Linked DNA regions of Geobacillus stearothermophilus ATCC 12980. The protein of the gene in region 1 binds, or shares a complex with, the protein of each later gene. Links are inferred from orthologs where the notes say so. Each region holds a gene or a part of one and is shown on either strand. Other genes may lie near its edges. The genes, in order: mfd and uvrA.

The links.
Region 2: the proteins of mfd (region 1) and uvrA are in contact, whole or in part, in a crystal structure (PDB 4DFC), measured with the Escherichia coli proteins. The link is inferred for Geobacillus stearothermophilus ATCC 12980 from one-to-one orthologs.

The regions. Positions count from the first base shown.
Region 1 is NZ_CP128494.1:57,456-69,748, forward strand. Bases 604-4,670 are described here. They hold mfd (transcription-repair coupling factor), read left to right. Parts: upstream 604-936; coding sequence 937-4,470; downstream 4,471-4,670. Other genes in these bases: fin (anti-sigma-F factor Fin), read left to right, coding at 618-848. Also shown: QSJ10_RS00285 (IS982-like element ISGsp1 family transposase), read right to left, coding at 1-401; spoVT (stage V sporulation protein T), read left to right, coding at 4,698-5,234; QSJ10_RS00305 (putative polysaccharide biosynthesis protein), read left to right, coding at 5,555-7,111; bifunctional methyltransferase/pyrophosphohydrolase YabN, read left to right, coding at 7,118-8,578; QSJ10_RS00315 (RNA-binding S4 domain-containing protein), read left to right, coding at 8,591-8,872; sporulation protein YabP, read left to right, coding at 9,235-9,540; spore cortex biosynthesis protein YabQ, read left to right, coding at 9,537-10,169; QSJ10_RS00330 (FtsB family cell division protein), read left to right, coding at 10,186-10,557; QSJ10_RS00335 (S1 domain-containing RNA-binding protein), read left to right, coding at 10,676-11,071; spoIIE (stage II sporulation protein E), read left to right, coding at 11,603-12,293. UniProt on the Escherichia coli protein: Couples transcription and DNA repair by recognizing RNA polymerase (RNAP) stalled at DNA lesions. Mediates ATP-dependent release of RNAP and its truncated transcript from the DNA, and recruitment of nucleotide excision repair machinery to the damaged site.
Region 2 is NZ_CP128494.1:2,484,069-2,487,751, reverse strand. The notes cover bases 1-3,438. They hold uvrA (excinuclease ABC subunit UvrA), read left to right. Parts: upstream 1-379; coding sequence 380-3,238; downstream 3,239-3,438. Other genes in these bases: QSJ10_RS13605 (magnetosome magnetite crystal formation protein family), read left to right, coding at 3,367-3,438; uvrB (excinuclease ABC subunit UvrB), read left to right, coding at 1-363. Outside these bases: more of QSJ10_RS13605, read left to right, coding at 3,439-3,683. UniProt on the Escherichia coli protein: The UvrABC repair system catalyzes the recognition and processing of DNA lesions. UvrA is an ATPase and a DNA-binding protein. A damage recognition complex composed of 2 UvrA and 2 UvrB subunits scans DNA for abnormalities.

The DNA.
Region 1 (12,293 bases):
CGCTGCATTCTTGCGGGATGGCACAACGGAAGAGGCAAGCTGTCGACGACCGCATAAGCATGGTGTTGGCCACGTTTCGCCAGCTCATGACGGATCCATTTGATGGCGAAACCAAGCGCCCCGCAGCGGCGGTTGTATCGGGAGCGTTCAAGAAACGAGCCGTTTGTGAACAAATTTCCCGTGACAAAACGATGCCAGGCTCGTTCGGAAGAAAAGCCCAGCAGCTTCCCCAAAAGGTGAACCGCCATGACCACTTCGTCTTCTTGCTTGACCAAGTGACGGTTGCGGCGATGAAGATACATTTGAATCAACGACAGTTGGGCAGAAACAAAACAGAAAATAGCGGCATATTGTTTTTGAAGTTTGGCTGGATCTGTAGTAAAATGAAAGTGCTCTTGCATGGGGGATCTCTCCTTTCGAATGTTGGGTGACACTTTCATTCTACTGGAGATCCGCCAGCAAGGGCTATTTTTATGCTTGATCAAGTTTATCTAGCACCACGGGTTAACAAGTGAATATTTTCCTCCAAACTGGTGCACAATGTGAGTACGGAAGGCATGGGGCGCCGGCTCCATCCGCCCTGCGGACGGAACAGCCCAGTGAGGAGGTTTGCTTCGATGGCATTGCATTACTATTGCCGCCATTGCGGCGCCAGAGTCGGAACTATTGAACAGGTATCCGTCTATAGCGAAAAGCTCGGATTCCACCATTTAACGGAAGAGGAACGGCTTGATATGATTTCGTACAAGCCGAACGGGGATATTCACGTCAAAACCATTTGCGAAGACTGTCAAGAAGCGTTGGCGCGAAATCCGGAGTGGCATCAATACGAAAAATTTATCCATTAGGCGCAGCTTTGGGCGACCAAAGCATTTTTATGTTTTGGCTGAACGTGGAAAGAGAAAGAAACTAGCATTGAGAGGAGGGAGAATAGGGGTGCTTTCATTGCATCGCTATTTAGCTGAGAACCAAGATGTTCGCACCATCATAGAAGGAATCCACGCCCGCCTGAAAGAACAGCTTGTCGCCGGGCTGTCGGGGTCGGCCCGGTCTGTTTTTGTTTCCACGCTTTATAAGGAAACGGGACGCCCGTTGCTCGTAGTGGCTTACAACTTGTTTCAGGCGCAAAAAATGTATGATGACCTCGTTTCGCTGCTCGGTCCGGACGAGGTGTTTCTGTATTCCGTCGATGAAGTGATCGCCGCCGAAATGGCAGTCGCCAGTCCGGAGCTGAAGGCACAACGCCTCGAAATTATGAACCATTGGGTGCAAGGCGGGAAGGGGATCGTCGTCTGTCCGGTCGCCGGCCTGCGGCGCTTGCTGCCGCCGCCATCGCTTTGGAAACAGTATTTGTTCACGTTCACGGTTGGACAAGAGCTGGATCTCGAGCAGTATAAACAGCGGTTTGTCCAAATGGGATACAAGCGGGTGGCAACTGTTTCCGCCCCTGGGGAGTTCAGCATCCGCGGCGGCATCGTGGATATTTATCCGCTCACGGCCGAGCTCCCGTACCGGATCGAGCTGTTTGATACGGAAATCGAATCGATTCGCACGTTCACCCCCGATGATCAGCGCTCGCACGGGCAAGTAGAGAGTATCGCCATCGGCCCAGCCGACGAAATCATTCTCGACGAGGGGACGCGGCAGCGGGGGATTGAACGAATTGAAGCCGGTTTGGCGGCCAGCCTCGAAAAAATGAAGGATGACGCCGCCAAGCAGCGGATGTACGAACAGATCCATGCCGAATTGGAACAGTTGCGCGAGGGCCGGGAAATCGAGCAACAATATAAATATATGTCCCTTTTCTATGAGAACGTTTCAAGTTTGCTAGATTATATGCCGGAAGACGGCGTGCTGCTGATGGATGAAATGAGCCGGTTGCAGGAGACGGCGGAGCGGCTCGACCGCGAAGAAGCGGATTGGTATACAAGCCTGCTTGACAGCGGGAAAATCATTCATGATGTGCCCATTTCACACTCACTTTCTGAATTGTTGAAAAAACATCGATTCCAGCGGGTTTATTTGTCCTTGTTTTTGCGCCATGCGCCTTATACCCATCCGCAAAATGTCGTCAATATTACGTGCAAGCAAATGCAAAACTTCCACGGACAAATGGCGCTTCTCCAGTCTGAAGTCGAGCGTTGGAAGAAAGCGAATTACGCCGTCGTCTTTTTGGCGCCGGATGCCGAACGGGCAAAAAGGCTGCAGTCAGTTTTGGAAGATTATGGGGTCGATGCAGCGCCGCTTCCGCCTGAGGCCGCACTGCTTTACGGCAAATGCCAACTTCTCGAAGGCGATTTAAATACAGGATTTGAGCTGCCGCTGCAAAAGCTGGCTGTCATTACGGAAGAGGAACTGTTTAAGAAGCGAGCGAAACGCCCGGTGCGCCGGCAAAAGCTGTCCAACGCCGAGCGGATTAAAAGCTACGCTGAACTGCAAGTCGGCGATTACGTCGTCCATGTCAACCACGGCATCGGAAAATATTTAGGCATCGAGACGTTAGAAATCAATGGAGTGCATAAAGACTACATCCATATCCAATATCAAGGCGGCGACACGCTGTACGTCCCGGTCGACCAAATGGATCAAGTGCAAAAGTACGTCGGTTCGGAAGGAAAAGAGCCGAAAATTTATAAGCTTGGCGGCTCGGAATGGAAAAAAGTCAAAAAGAAAGTGGAATCGTCTGTTCAAGATATCGCGGAAGATTTGATCAAGTTGTATGCCGAGCGCGAGGCGAGCAAGGGGTACGCGTTTTCGCCGGACACGGAAATGCAGCGCGAATTTGAGGCCGCGTTTCCATATCAAGAGACGGAAGACCAGCTCCGGTCGATTGAAGAAATTAAGCGCGATATGGAAAGCGAAAAGCCGATGGACCGCCTCCTTTGCGGCGATGTCGGCTACGGGAAAACGGAAGTGGCGCTGCGCGCGGCGTTTAAAGCCATTATGGACGGCAAGCAAGTCGCTTTTCTTGTGCCGACGACGATTTTGGCTCAGCAGCATTACGAAACGGTTCGTGAGCGGTTTCAAGGATTTCCGATTAACGTCGGGCTGCTCAACCGGTTCCGCACGAAAAAACAGCAGGCGGAGACGATCAAAGGGTTGAAAGACGGCACAATCGATATGGTCATTGGCACGCACCGGCTGCTGTCGAAGGATGTCAAGTTTAAGGATTTAGGGTTGCTCATCATCGACGAGGAGCAGCGGTTTGGCGTGGCGCATAAAGAAAAAATCAAGCAGCTGAAAGCGAATATCGACGTGCTCACCTTAACGGCGACGCCGATTCCGCGGACGCTTCATATGTCGATGATCGGCGTGCGCGATTTATCGATCATCGAGACGCCGCCGGAAAACCGGTTCCCGGTGCAGACGTATGTCATGGAATATACGCCGGAGCTTGTCAAAGAGGCGATTGAACGTGAGCTCGCCCGCGATGGGCAAGTGTTTTTCCTCTACAACCATATTGAAGACATCGACTTGAAAGCGGAAGAAATCGCCCAGCTTGTCCCGGAAGCACGCGTCACGTTCGCGCACGGGCGGATGTCAGAAACCGAACTTGAATCAACGATTTTAGCGTTTTTGGAAGGACAATATGACGTGCTCGTGACGACGACGATTATTGAGACAGGCGTCGATATTCCAAACGTCAATACACTCATCGTGTACGATGCCGACCGGATGGGGCTGTCGCAGCTGTACCAGCTGCGCGGGCGCGTCGGCCGTTCGAACCGCGTTGCCTACGCGTATTTCACCTACCGGAAAGACAAAGTGCTGAATGAAACGGCGGAAAAACGGCTGCAAGCCATTAAAGAGTTCACCGAGCTTGGCTCCGGCTTTAAAATCGCCATGCGTGACTTGTCGATCCGTGGCGCCGGCAATATTCTCGGCGCTGAACAGCACGGCTTTATCGACTCGGTCGGATTTGACTTATATTCGCAAATGTTGAAAGAGGCGATCGAAAAACGGCGCGGCTTGAAACGAGAAGACGAGCGGCCGGAAGTGACGATCGACGTGGAAGTCGACGCCTACATTCCGGATGCCTACATTTCCGATGGGCTGCAAAAAATCGAGATGTACAAGCGGTTTAAAGCGGTCGAGACGCTCGAAGATGTTGAAGCGCTGCGCGAAGAGATGGTGGACCGCTTCGGCGATTATCCGGATGCCGTCGCCTATTTGCTACAGATTGCCGAGATCAAAGTGCTGGCGAAACAGCTCGGTGTTGAATCGATTAAGCAACATAAGCAGCAAGTTGACATTCTATTCACTGAAGAAGCGTCGAAAACGGTGGAGATTCAGCGCTTGTCCGGCGTCGGCCGGCAGTACGGGCGCCTGTTTGGGTTTGGCATGGAGGGGGTGAAGCTGAAAATTGTGCTTTACATTAAGCAAATGAAAGCGCACGAGTGGCTGGCGATTTTATATGAGACGTTGAGGGAATTGTCCGGAGTGAAAAACGAAAAGTCGATCATCGCCTAGCTATAAAGAAAAAATGAGGCGTTATGTTCATTTTATACGTTTACGGTTTTGCTGATGTGGCGATAGTGAAGGATGGGCAATTTTACTAAAATGGCCAAAATCACTTTCATCGTGCATAGAACGTGGATTGTGAAGGATACTAATGACAACAATGGTGAATTCCCCATTACAACAGGGTTCATCGGAGTATCCTTCAAATCCTAGATGAAAGTGAGGGTATACAAGGCATGAAAGCAACCGGTATTGTTCGTCGGATTGACGACTTAGGCAGGGTTGTAATTCCGAAGGAAATTCGCAGAACATTACGCATTCGCGAAGGAGATCCGCTCGAAATATTTGTCGATCGCGATGGAGAGGTCATTTTGAAAAAATATTCGCCGATCAGTGAGCTCGGCGACTTTGCCAAGGAGTACGCCGAGGCGCTGTTTGACAGCCTCGGACAGCCGGTGCTCATTTGCGACCGCGACGTATTTATTGCCGTTGCCGGTGTTTCGAAAAAAGAATACATGAACAAAAGCGTCAGCCCGTTAGTGGAGAGAGCCATGGAAGATCGCAACTCCGTTCTCCATACGGAGGAGGGCGAGGTCGAGCTGGTCGACGGGATGACGGAAACGTTGAAGTCGTATACGATCGGCCCGATTGTGGCCAACGGCGATCCGATTGGAGCCGTCATCATTTTATCGCGCGAGAAAACGCTCGGCGAAGTTGAACATAAAGCAGTGGAAACAGCGGCCAGCTTTTTGGCCCGGCAAATGGAACAATAAATGGAACGCAAAAAGAGGGTGTCCCAAAAGATCGGGACACCCTTTTTGATCGGGCCGCACATTTATCGTTGATGGGAGAAGGTCGGGATCTTTTCCTTTCTGCTTTGTCTGCAATGGGGTTGCTATGTTGGTTGGTCCGTTCCCGTTCCGCTGGACTGAGGCCATGGCCGATGGGCGGCTCCCGCTTTTGTCTCATCGCCTGCATTGCGCTATAATATCGAGCGTAGCCGTTTGTTGCGGTAATGTTGACGGTTTGTGCGGCCAGTGCTCTTGATGGACTGTTCGCCATCTGGCGCCATACAAGCGGGAGGATAAGGGGCATGGGAAACGTATGGAAAGGTGCAGCTGCCTTGACTGCTGCCACTTTGCTTACGAAGCTGTTAAGCGCGCTCTACCGCATCCCGTATCAAAATATGGTCGGGGATGTCGGTTTTTATATTTACCAACAAGTTTACCCCATTTATGGAATCGTTGTCGCGCTGTCGCTGACCGGTTACCCGGTTGCCATTTCGAAGCTCATCGCTGAGCGGCTGGCGGCGCGGGACGAGGCGGGAGCGGCCGCTGTCGGCCGCATCGCGCTGCTGCTGTTGGGCGGGGCGGGAGCGGTGTTGTTTGCCGTGTTATATATAGGAGCCGGCGCCATTTCGTTATGGATGGGCGACAGGCAGCTTGAAGGGTTGGTGCGGGTGCTTTCATTTTCATGCTTATTCTTTCCGCTCATTGCGGTGTTGCGCGGCGTTTTTCAAGGGCGCCATGACATGGCGCCGACGGCAGTGTCCCAAGTCGGCGAGCAGACGGTGCGTGTGACGGCGATTTTAGGGTTGTCTTATTGGGCGATCAAGCGCGGCGCTGACGCCTATGCGTGCGGCATGGCTGCGGTCGGCGGGACGTTGGCGGGCATGGCGGCCGCGCTTCTCATCTTGCTCTTTTATCTGGTCCGGCGCGGACGGCAAAAACCGGCCGGGCATACGCCGCCCGGCTCGGTGCGACAGGCGGGATGGCATTTGCTTACAGTTGGAACGGTCATTTGTTTCACCAACATGGTGTTGACGCTTGTTCCGCTCGTCGACTCGTTTTTGTTCGTCCCGCTTCTCCAAGAAACCGGGCTGGAGTTGAATGAGGTGAAAGAGTTAAAAGGGGTGTACGACCGCGGCCAGCCGCTGATTCAGCTTGGCACGGCTGTCGGCACATCGCTTTCATTGGCGCTTGTTCCGTTCGTTTCCGGCATGCGGCGCGGGCGGGAGCCGTCCTTTCTGCACAGCATGTTGCCGATCCGGTTCGCCGCGGTCATCGGCGTCGGCGCTTCATCGGGGCTCATTTGCCTCATTCGCCCGATCAACACCATGCTGTTTGAAAACGACCGCGGTTCGTTGGTCCTTGCCGTCTTGTCCGCTTCTGTCTTTTTTGCGACGATGGCGTTGACTGCCTCCGCTTTATTGCAAGGAATGGGGAAAGAGTGGACAGCGGCGGCCGGCGTGGCGGCGGCTTTGGCAGGGAAAATCGTCCTTATGCGCTGGCTTGTGCCGTCGTTCGGCGCCCTTGGCGCCGCCTTGGCGACAACAGGGGCTTATGCGCTTATGGCAGGCTTCTTATACGTGCGTTTGCCGCGTGAATACCGGTCAGCGCGCGCGCGAGTATGCATATATCCAATTGTGAAGGCGGCTGTCGCCATGATGGCGGTGCTGAAGTTGTATACATGGTTAATGGACGCTTCAGGCGGGGGACGCCTATGGGCGTCCGCCGAGGCGCTTGGCGGCGTCGTTCTCGGCGCGGCTGTCTATATCGCATGCATCGTGAGGGGGAGTGTATTTTCCGAACAAGAGTTGTCCGCTCTCCCGTTCGTTCACAAATTTCATTTACGATTAGGAAGCAGGTGATCAGCGGTGAATACGATTTATATTTTCGGCCTTGGCGCCGGGGATGTGGAGCAGCTGACGGTCGGCGTGTATCGAAAGCTAAAAAAGGCGCATCCGCTTTTTTTGCGGACGAAGGAGCATCCGGCGGCCGAAGGGCTTCAAGAAGAGGGCATCGCGTTTACATCGTTTGATGATGTTTACGAAAAGCATGAGCAATTTGCTGATGTATATGAAGAAATTGCCGGCACTCTCATCGAGCAGGCAAAACACGGGGATGTGTTTTACGCTGTCCCTGGCCATCCGCTTGTCGCCGAACGGACGGTGCAGCTGTTGTTGGAAGCGGAGCAACGCGGCGATTGCCGGGTGGTCATCGAGGGCGGGCAAAGCTTTTTAGATGCGTTGTTTACAGCGGTGCGCATTGATCCAATCGAGGGGTTCCAGCTGTTGGATGCGACCGCTTTCCAAGGGGACGAATGGTCGCCATCGCTGCATGCTGTCTTTTGCCAAGTGTACGACCCGTTCGTCGCTTCGAATGTGAAACTGTCGCTGATGGAACAGCTTCCGGACGACTATCCGGTCTATATTGTGACCGCGGCCGGGACGAAGAGCGAACAAGTGAAGCAAGTGCCGCTCTATGAATTGGACCGTCAGGCGGCGCTTGACAATTTAACGAGCGTCTATGTGCCGCCGGTCAAGGATGAGCCGCTGCTATACCATCGGTTTGAAACGTTGCGCCGCGTCATCGCGACGTTGAGAGGGCCGCACGGCTGCCCGTGGGACCGGAAGCAGACGCATGCGTCGCTGAAGCGGTACTTGCTTGAAGAGGCGTATGAGTTGCTTGAAGCCATTGACGATGATGACGATGACCATATGGTCGAAGAGCTCGGTGACGTGCTGCTGCAAGTGATGCTCCATGCCCAGATCGGCGCTGACCGTGGGATGTTTTCGATTGATGACGTCATCCGGACATTGACTGCGAAGATGATTCGCCGCCATCCGCACGTATTTGGCGATGCGACGGCTGAAACAGCTGAGCAAGTTACAGCGAACTGGGAAAAAATTAAGGAGAAGGAAAAAGGGACCGGCCGGCCAGCGTCGATTTTAGCGGATGTTCCAAAAAGCCTGCCGGGGACGATGCGGGCGTATGAGCTGCAGAAAAAAGCAGCAAACGTCGGCTTTGACTGGGACGATGCCGCTCCCATTTGGGAAAAGGTAGAGGAAGAAATGGCGGAGTTCCGGGCTGAAGCTTCGGGCGGCCGCCGCGCGGCGCTCGTCAGCGAGTTCGGCGACGTATTGTTTGCGCTTATCAACCTTGCCCGCTATTATGATATTCAACCCGAAGAAGCATTGCAGATGGCGAACGACAAATTCGCCCGCCGCTTCGCCTACATTGAGGAGCAAGTGCGAAAAAGCGGCCGACCGATCACATCGTTCTCGCTCGCTGAGCTCGACCGCTTTTGGGAAGAAGCAAAAGAAAACGAACAGTAAGGGGGAAAGGGCATGCGCCTTGATAAATTTTTAAAAGTATCCCGCCTCATTAAACGCCGCACATTGGCAAAAGAAGTCGCCGACCAAGGCCGGGTGTGGATCAACGGCCACGTCGCGAAGGCAAGTTCAGATGTAAAAATCGGCGATGAACTGACGATTCAGTTCGGGCAAAAACGGGTAACGGTAAAAGTGACTAGTGTAAAAGAAACGGTGAAAAAAGAAGAGGCAGCCGAAATGTACGAGCTCGTTCGCGAGGAACGGACGGCCCCTGATCCGGATCAAGGCGGCGTTTAACGGATTTCCGAAAGACGTCTCCTGTCTCAGGGAGCGCGAAGGGCGAAGCCTAGTGAATAGGGGGAAGTGAATTTCGGCCGGCAATCGCCAATTGAATATCATTCGGTTCTTGTTCGAACGGGCGCCTTCGGAACGAAGGGAAGCGTCAAGGATTCCTGTGCAGGGCTGCCGTTCAGCGGAGCACGCACAAGGCGCTGGAAGCCCCCGCCTCTAAGTGAAGCGCAGGCGGTGGGGGTTCACTTTGTCCTTAAGGCTTGTTCTAAACGATCCCCCGCTGACATACATATGGTACAGACAGCGGATGAGAAACAACGGGCGGCCTAGCCGGCTTTCATTCTAAATCGGAAATGCGGGGGATGAACATGAACCGACATGAGGAATTTGGCGGAAACACGAACAAAGGCCCGGTCCAAGAACACGACGTGATCATGCGCGGCCGGCGCCTCCTTGACATTACCGGGGTCAAACAAGTGGAAAGCTTTGACAATGAGGAGTTTTTGCTTGAGACGGTCATGGGTTTTTTGGCGATCCGCGGGCAGAATTTGCAAATGAAAAACTTAGATGTCGACAAAGGCGTCGTTTCGATTAAAGGGCGCATTTTTGACCTCGTTTACTTAGACGATCATCAGGAGAAGGCTAAAGGATTCTTTAGCAAGTTGTTCAAATGACCATCACCACACAGTTCCTCACCATGCTCGCGATGATTGGCATGGGGGGCTGGCTCGGCATGGCGCTGGACACGTACAATCGGTTTCTCAACCGGCGTGAACGGGCGCACTGGCTCGTTTTCGTGAACGATGTACTGTTTTGGGCGGTGCAGGCGCTTCTCGTATTTTATGTGTTGCTGCTCGTCAACAATGGCGAGCTTCGCTTTTATCTGTTTTTGGCGCTGTTGTGCGGCTATGCCGCCTATCAAAGCCTGCTCCGTTCGTTGTACGTTCGGGTGCTGGAATGGCTCATTCAGCTGGCGGTCAGAACCGGAAACATCATCGCCCAGCTGTTCCGTTACATCGTGATCCGCCCGCTCGTTCTTCTCGGGCAAATGGCGCTTGCGCTTCTTTTGTTTGCCTGGCGGCTTGTGATATGGATGGGACGATTTTTGTTGCTTGCGGTTTGGAAAGCCGTTGTTCTTCTGTTTGCCCCGTTTCGTTGGACGGGCATCGCCGTTTGGCGGCGGATTCCGCCGTCCCGCCGGGCCTGGGTGGAAAAATTTTTTCGCCGTTTGAAGGGATTTGCTGGACAAATCAAGAATACACAAGAGAAAATAGGCATGTGGCTGGCGAAATGGCGAAAGTAAAAGAGGTGCAAAGGCAATGAACATGCCCAGGAGAACAAACGTGACGAAGCTGGCATCGACGTATGCGGCCGAGCAGGAGGAGAAACAGCGGAGGGCGTCGCGAAGACGGCGAATTTTGGCCATCCGTTTTGCCTTTTGGTCGTTGCTGTTGGCCGTGGTCGCCTCCGTCCTTGTCTATGCTTTGCACCTGCAGGCAAAGACGGTTGATGCGAAAAGGGCGGAAAAAGAAAGGTTGACCAAACAGCTTGCGGAACTGAAACGCCAGAAAAAGCAGATGAAAGAGGAAATGAAAAGGCTGCATGATGATGACTACATCGCTGAGCTGGCGCGAAAAAAATATTATTTGTCAAAGGATGGGGAAATTATTTTTGTGTTGCCCGAAAAGTAACAAATCCCTCCAATGCCCGTTCAATACGGGCATTCGTCATATTGACACTTATTTTTTTTATTCGCTATAATGAAATCAACACCATCTTTAAAGCGTTTTAAGGAGGAGCACTTTTTTTATGTCGATTGAAGTAGGCAGCAAGTTACAAGGCAAAGTCACAGGCATTACGAAATTCGGGGCGTTTGTGGAGCTGCCGGAAGGTGTGACAGGACTCGTTCATATCAGCGAGGTAGCCGATAACTACGTCAAAGATATCAACGACCATTTGAAAGTCGGCGACACGGTGTATGTCAAAGTCATTAACGTCGGCCAAGACGGAAAGATCGGCTTGTCCATTCGCAAAGCAAAGGATACGCCTTCTTCGCAGCGGCCGCGCCGGGCGCATGACCGCTCTGCGGCTGACAGCTTAGAGCAAAAAATCAGCCGTTTCCTGAAAGAGAGTGAAGACCGATTGGCGTCGTTGCGCCGCCATACCGAATCGAAGCGGGGAGGTCGTGGATCGAGACGCGGGTAACTTGCTGCTGAATGAATGCCGGAAAGATGACGAATAGGGGGACAACAAAGCATCCATGGTCATGGATGCTTCTTTGTTGGGTTTGGCGAAAGAAAGGATGTATTTTCCGGAACGATACATATTGACAATCGGTATGGGCTCCAGTATTATATTAAATGTTGCCACACGGCGGTGTAGCTCAGCTGGCTAGAGCGTACGGTTCATACCCGTGAGGTCGGGGGTTCGATCCCCTCCACCGCCACCAAAATTCAATATGGCCCGTTGGTCAAGTGGTTAAGACACCGCCCTTTCACGGCGGTAACACGGGTTCGAATCCCGTACGGGTCATCATCATTGACGAACGAGCATGCGCCATGAAGCGACATGCTCGTTTTTCGTTTTTGTCTGCTTCTGTCGGAACAAAAACGTTGCCTGCACATTGTCGGGAAAAACGTCGAACGATTTTTTATTTTTCTCCGTTGTTTTGACAAATTTTTGGCAATTTCAAATATATAATAGGGGGTAATAGAAAAGCAAAGGAGAGGATCGGGAATGGAAAGAGTAGAAAGAGGGACGTTGCGCCGTATTTCGGAAGTGCCGATTCATGACACGCAAGCGACCGTATCGCGTTGGATACGCCATGTGAAGCTGCGCCTTGGCCACTTGTTCGTCCATCAAGGATTTTTGCTTCTTCTCGTCGGCTTTTTGCTTGGACGAGCACTCATTTTGGCGAAGCTGACCCCGTTTGCGCTGCCGTTTTTCGTTTCCGTCTATATGTTGCGCCGTGACAAGGCGGCCTTTGCTTTGATTGCCCTAATGGCCGGCGCATTGACACTGTCGTTCGATGTTTTGCTGTTTGTCGGCGTTTCCATTTTCGGCTTTCTCTTTATTTACGGATGGGTGCGCAGGGTGATCAGCGAATCGTTAAAAATCGTCCCGTTCGTCGTCTTTGCGGTCTCATTGGCAGCGAAATGGCTGATCTCCTACTACTGGGTCGGGGAGCGGACGGTTTACGGGACGGCCATGGCGGTTGTCGAAGCCGGGCTTTCGCTTGTGCTTACACTGATTTTTATGCAAAGCATCCCTTTGCTGACGGTCCGGAAACACAAACATGCCTTGCGGGCTGAGGAAATCATTTCATTGATTATTTTGCTTGCCTCGATGTTGACAGGGATGATCGGTTGGTCGGCGTATGGCTTGTCGCTTGAGCATGTGATGTCGCGTTATCTCGTGCTGCTGTTCG
Region 2 (3,683 bases), 2.4 Mb from region 1 along the record:
GGCCGGGCGGCGCGCAACGCGAACGGCCATGTGATCATGTACGCCGATACAGTGACGAAATCGATGGAAATCGCTATTCAAGAGACGAAGCGGCGCCGCGCGATTCAAGAAGAGTACAACCGAAAGCACGGCATCGTGCCGCGCACGGTGAAAAAGGAGATTCGCGACGTCATCCGCGCGACGTATGCGGCGGAAGAGACGGAGATGTACGAGGCGAAGCCGGCGGCAGCGATGACGAAACAAGAGCGGGAAGAGCTGATTCGAACGCTCGAGACGGAGATGAAAGAGGCGGCCAAAGCGCTCGACTTCGAGCGGGCCGCCCAGCTGCGCGACGTCATTTTCGAATTGAAAGCGGAAGGATGATGGCCGGGTGAACGGAATGGAGAAAATCATTGTCAAAGGGGCGCGCGCCCACAACTTGAAAAACATTGACGTTGAAATCCCGCGCGGCAAGCTCGTCGTCTTGACCGGGCTGTCCGGGTCGGGGAAGTCGTCGCTGGCGTTTGATACGATTTACGCGGAAGGTCAGCGACGCTACGTCGAATCGCTGTCGGCGTACGCCCGCCAGTTTTTAGGGCAGATGGAAAAACCGGACGTCGATGCGATTGAAGGATTGTCGCCGGCCATTTCGATCGACCAAAAAACGACGAGCCGCAACCCGCGCTCAACCGTCGGCACGGTGACAGAAATTTACGATTACTTGCGGCTTCTATTCGCCCGCATCGGCCGCCCTGTTTGTCCGACGCACGGCATTGAAATCCAATCGCAGACGATCGAGCAAATGGTCGACCGGCTGCTTGCTTACCCGGAGCGGACGAAAATGCAAATTTTGGCGCCGATCGTCTCGGGAAAAAAAGGGACGCACGCCAAGACATTGGAGGATATTCGCAAACAAGGGTATGTGCGCGTTCGCATTGACGGTGAGATGCGCGAGTTGACGGAGGACATTGAGCTGGAAAAAAACAAAAAACATTCGATTGATGTCGTCGTCGACCGGGTTGTCATCAAGGACGGCATCGCATCAAGGCTTGCCGATTCGTTGGAGACGGCGCTGAAGCTCGCCGACGGCAAAGTGGTCGTTGACGTGATCGGCGAGGGGGAGCTCTTGTTCAGTGAAAAGCACGCTTGTCCGTACTGCGGCTTTTCGATCGGGGAGCTTGAACCGCGCCTCTTTTCGTTCAACAGTCCGTTCGGCGCCTGCCCGGACTGCGACGGGCTCGGGGTGAAGCTCGAAGTGGATCTCGATTTGGTCATCCCGAACGATGAGCTGACGTTAAAAGAACACGCCATCGCTCCGTGGGAGCCGCAAAGCTCGCAATACTACCCGCAGCTGCTCGAAGCTGTGTGCCGCCACTACGGCATCCCGATGGACGTGCCGGTGAAGGAGTTGCCGAAAGAGCAGCTCGCGAAAATTTTGTACGGCAGCGGCGGTGAGCCGATTTATTTCCGCTATACGAACGATTTTGGCCAAGTGCGTGAACAATACATCGCATTTGAAGGCGTCGTTCGCAACATCGAGCGCCGCTACCGGGAGACAAGCTCCGATTACATTCGCGAGCAGATGGAAAAGTATATGGCGGAACAACCGTGTCCGACATGCCAAGGCTACCGGCTGAAAAAAGAAAGCCTGGCCGTCCTTGTCGGCGGCAAGCATATCGGCGAGGTCACCGCCATGTCGGTGACCGAGGCGCTCGCCTTTTTTGACGGGCTCGAGCTGACCGAAAAAGAGGCGCAAATCGCCCGCCTTATTTTGCGTGAAATTCGCGACCGGCTCGGCTTTTTGCAAAACGTCGGCCTCGACTATTTGACGCTCAGCCGTTCAGCCGGCACGCTCTCCGGCGGCGAGGCGCAGCGCATCCGCTTGGCGACGCAAATCGGCTCGCGGCTGACGGGGGTGCTGTACGTCCTCGACGAGCCGTCGATCGGGCTTCATCAGCGCGACAACGATCGCTTGATCGCGACGTTGAAAAGCATGCGCGACCTCGGCAATACGCTCATTGTCGTGGAGCACGACGAGGATACGATGCTAGCCGCGGACTATTTGATTGACATCGGCCCGGGGGCGGGCATCCACGGCGGCGAGGTCGTCGCCGCCGGCACGCCGGAAGAGGTGATGGACAATCCGAACTCGCTCACCGGCCAGTATTTGTCAGGAAAAAAATTCATCCCGATTCCGGCCGAGCGGCGCCGTCCGGACGGACGTTGGCTTGAGGTGGTCGGCGCGCGCGAGCATAACTTGAAAAACGTATCGGTGAACATCCCGCTCGGCACGTTTGTCGCTGTCACCGGGGTGTCGGGCTCGGGCAAAAGCACGCTTGTCAACGAAGTGTTGTATAAGGCGCTGGCGCAAAAGCTCAACCGGGCGAAAGCCAAGCCGGGCGAGCATCGCGACATCCGCGGGCTGGAGCATCTCGACAAAGTGATTGACATCGACCAGTCGCCGATCGGCCGCACGCCACGGTCGAACCCGGCGACGTACACCGGGGTGTTTGACGACATCCGCGACGTGTTTGCCTCAACGAACGAAGCGAAAGTGCGCGGCTACAAAAAAGGGCGGTTCAGCTTCAATGTCAAAGGCGGGCGCTGCGAGGCGTGCCATGGCGATGGGATCATCAAAATTGAGATGCACTTTTTGCCGGACGTGTACGTCCCGTGCGAAGTGTGCCACGGCAAACGGTACAATCGTGAAACGCTCGAGGTGACGTATAAAGGGAAAAACATCGCCGATGTCTTGGACATGACGGTCGAAGATGCGCTCGACTTTTTCGCCTCGATCCCGAAAATCAAACGCAAGCTCGAGACGCTCTATGACGTCGGGCTTGGGTATATGAAGCTCGGTCAGCCGGCGACAACGCTCTCGGGCGGCGAGGCGCAGCGCGTCAAGCTCGCCGCTGAGCTTCACCGCCGCTCCAACGGCCGGACGCTCTACATTTTGGACGAGCCGACGACCGGGCTTCATGTCGATGACATCGCCCGGCTGCTTGACGTGCTCCATCGGCTCGTCGACAACGGTGATACCGTGCTTGTCATCGAGCATAATTTGGACGTCATCAAAACCGCGGACTATATTATTGATTTAGGCCCAGAGGGCGGCGACCGCGGCGGGCAAATCGTGGCCGTCGGCACGCCGGAAGAGGTGGCCGAGGTCGAGGCATCGCACACCGGCCGCTACTTAAAACCGATTCTCGAACGCGACCGGGCGCGCATGCAGGCGCAATATGAAGCGGCGAAGGCGTAAAGGCCTTTGCGGCTTTGTCCGCCGCTTGGGACACCGGCGGCCTCCGCCTTTTTTTGCCGTCGGCAGGAAACTTTTCCTAGCGGCCGTCGTATATACAGGTAAAGGAAACTTGGAAAGGGGATTGCCGATTGTCGACGAACAAAGTGTTATCCGCGCTTTGTTATTTCAGCGTCTTTTTTGCGCCGTTCATTTTGCCGATTGTCGTCTATTTTGTTGTCGAAGATCTTGAAGTCAAACGCCATGCGAAGCGGTCGCTCGTGTCGCATTTGATTCCGGCCGTTACGATCCTCTTGTTCATTGCGTTGGCCGCGTCGCCGGTGCTGTTCGGCCATTGGGGCGAGGAATCGCTTCTTTTTGGCGGCGGGCTCGTCTGGCTTGGGTTCCTCGTTGCTGGGGCGGTGAATCTTGTTGTCATTGTTTGGAATGTCATAAAAGGGATTCAAGT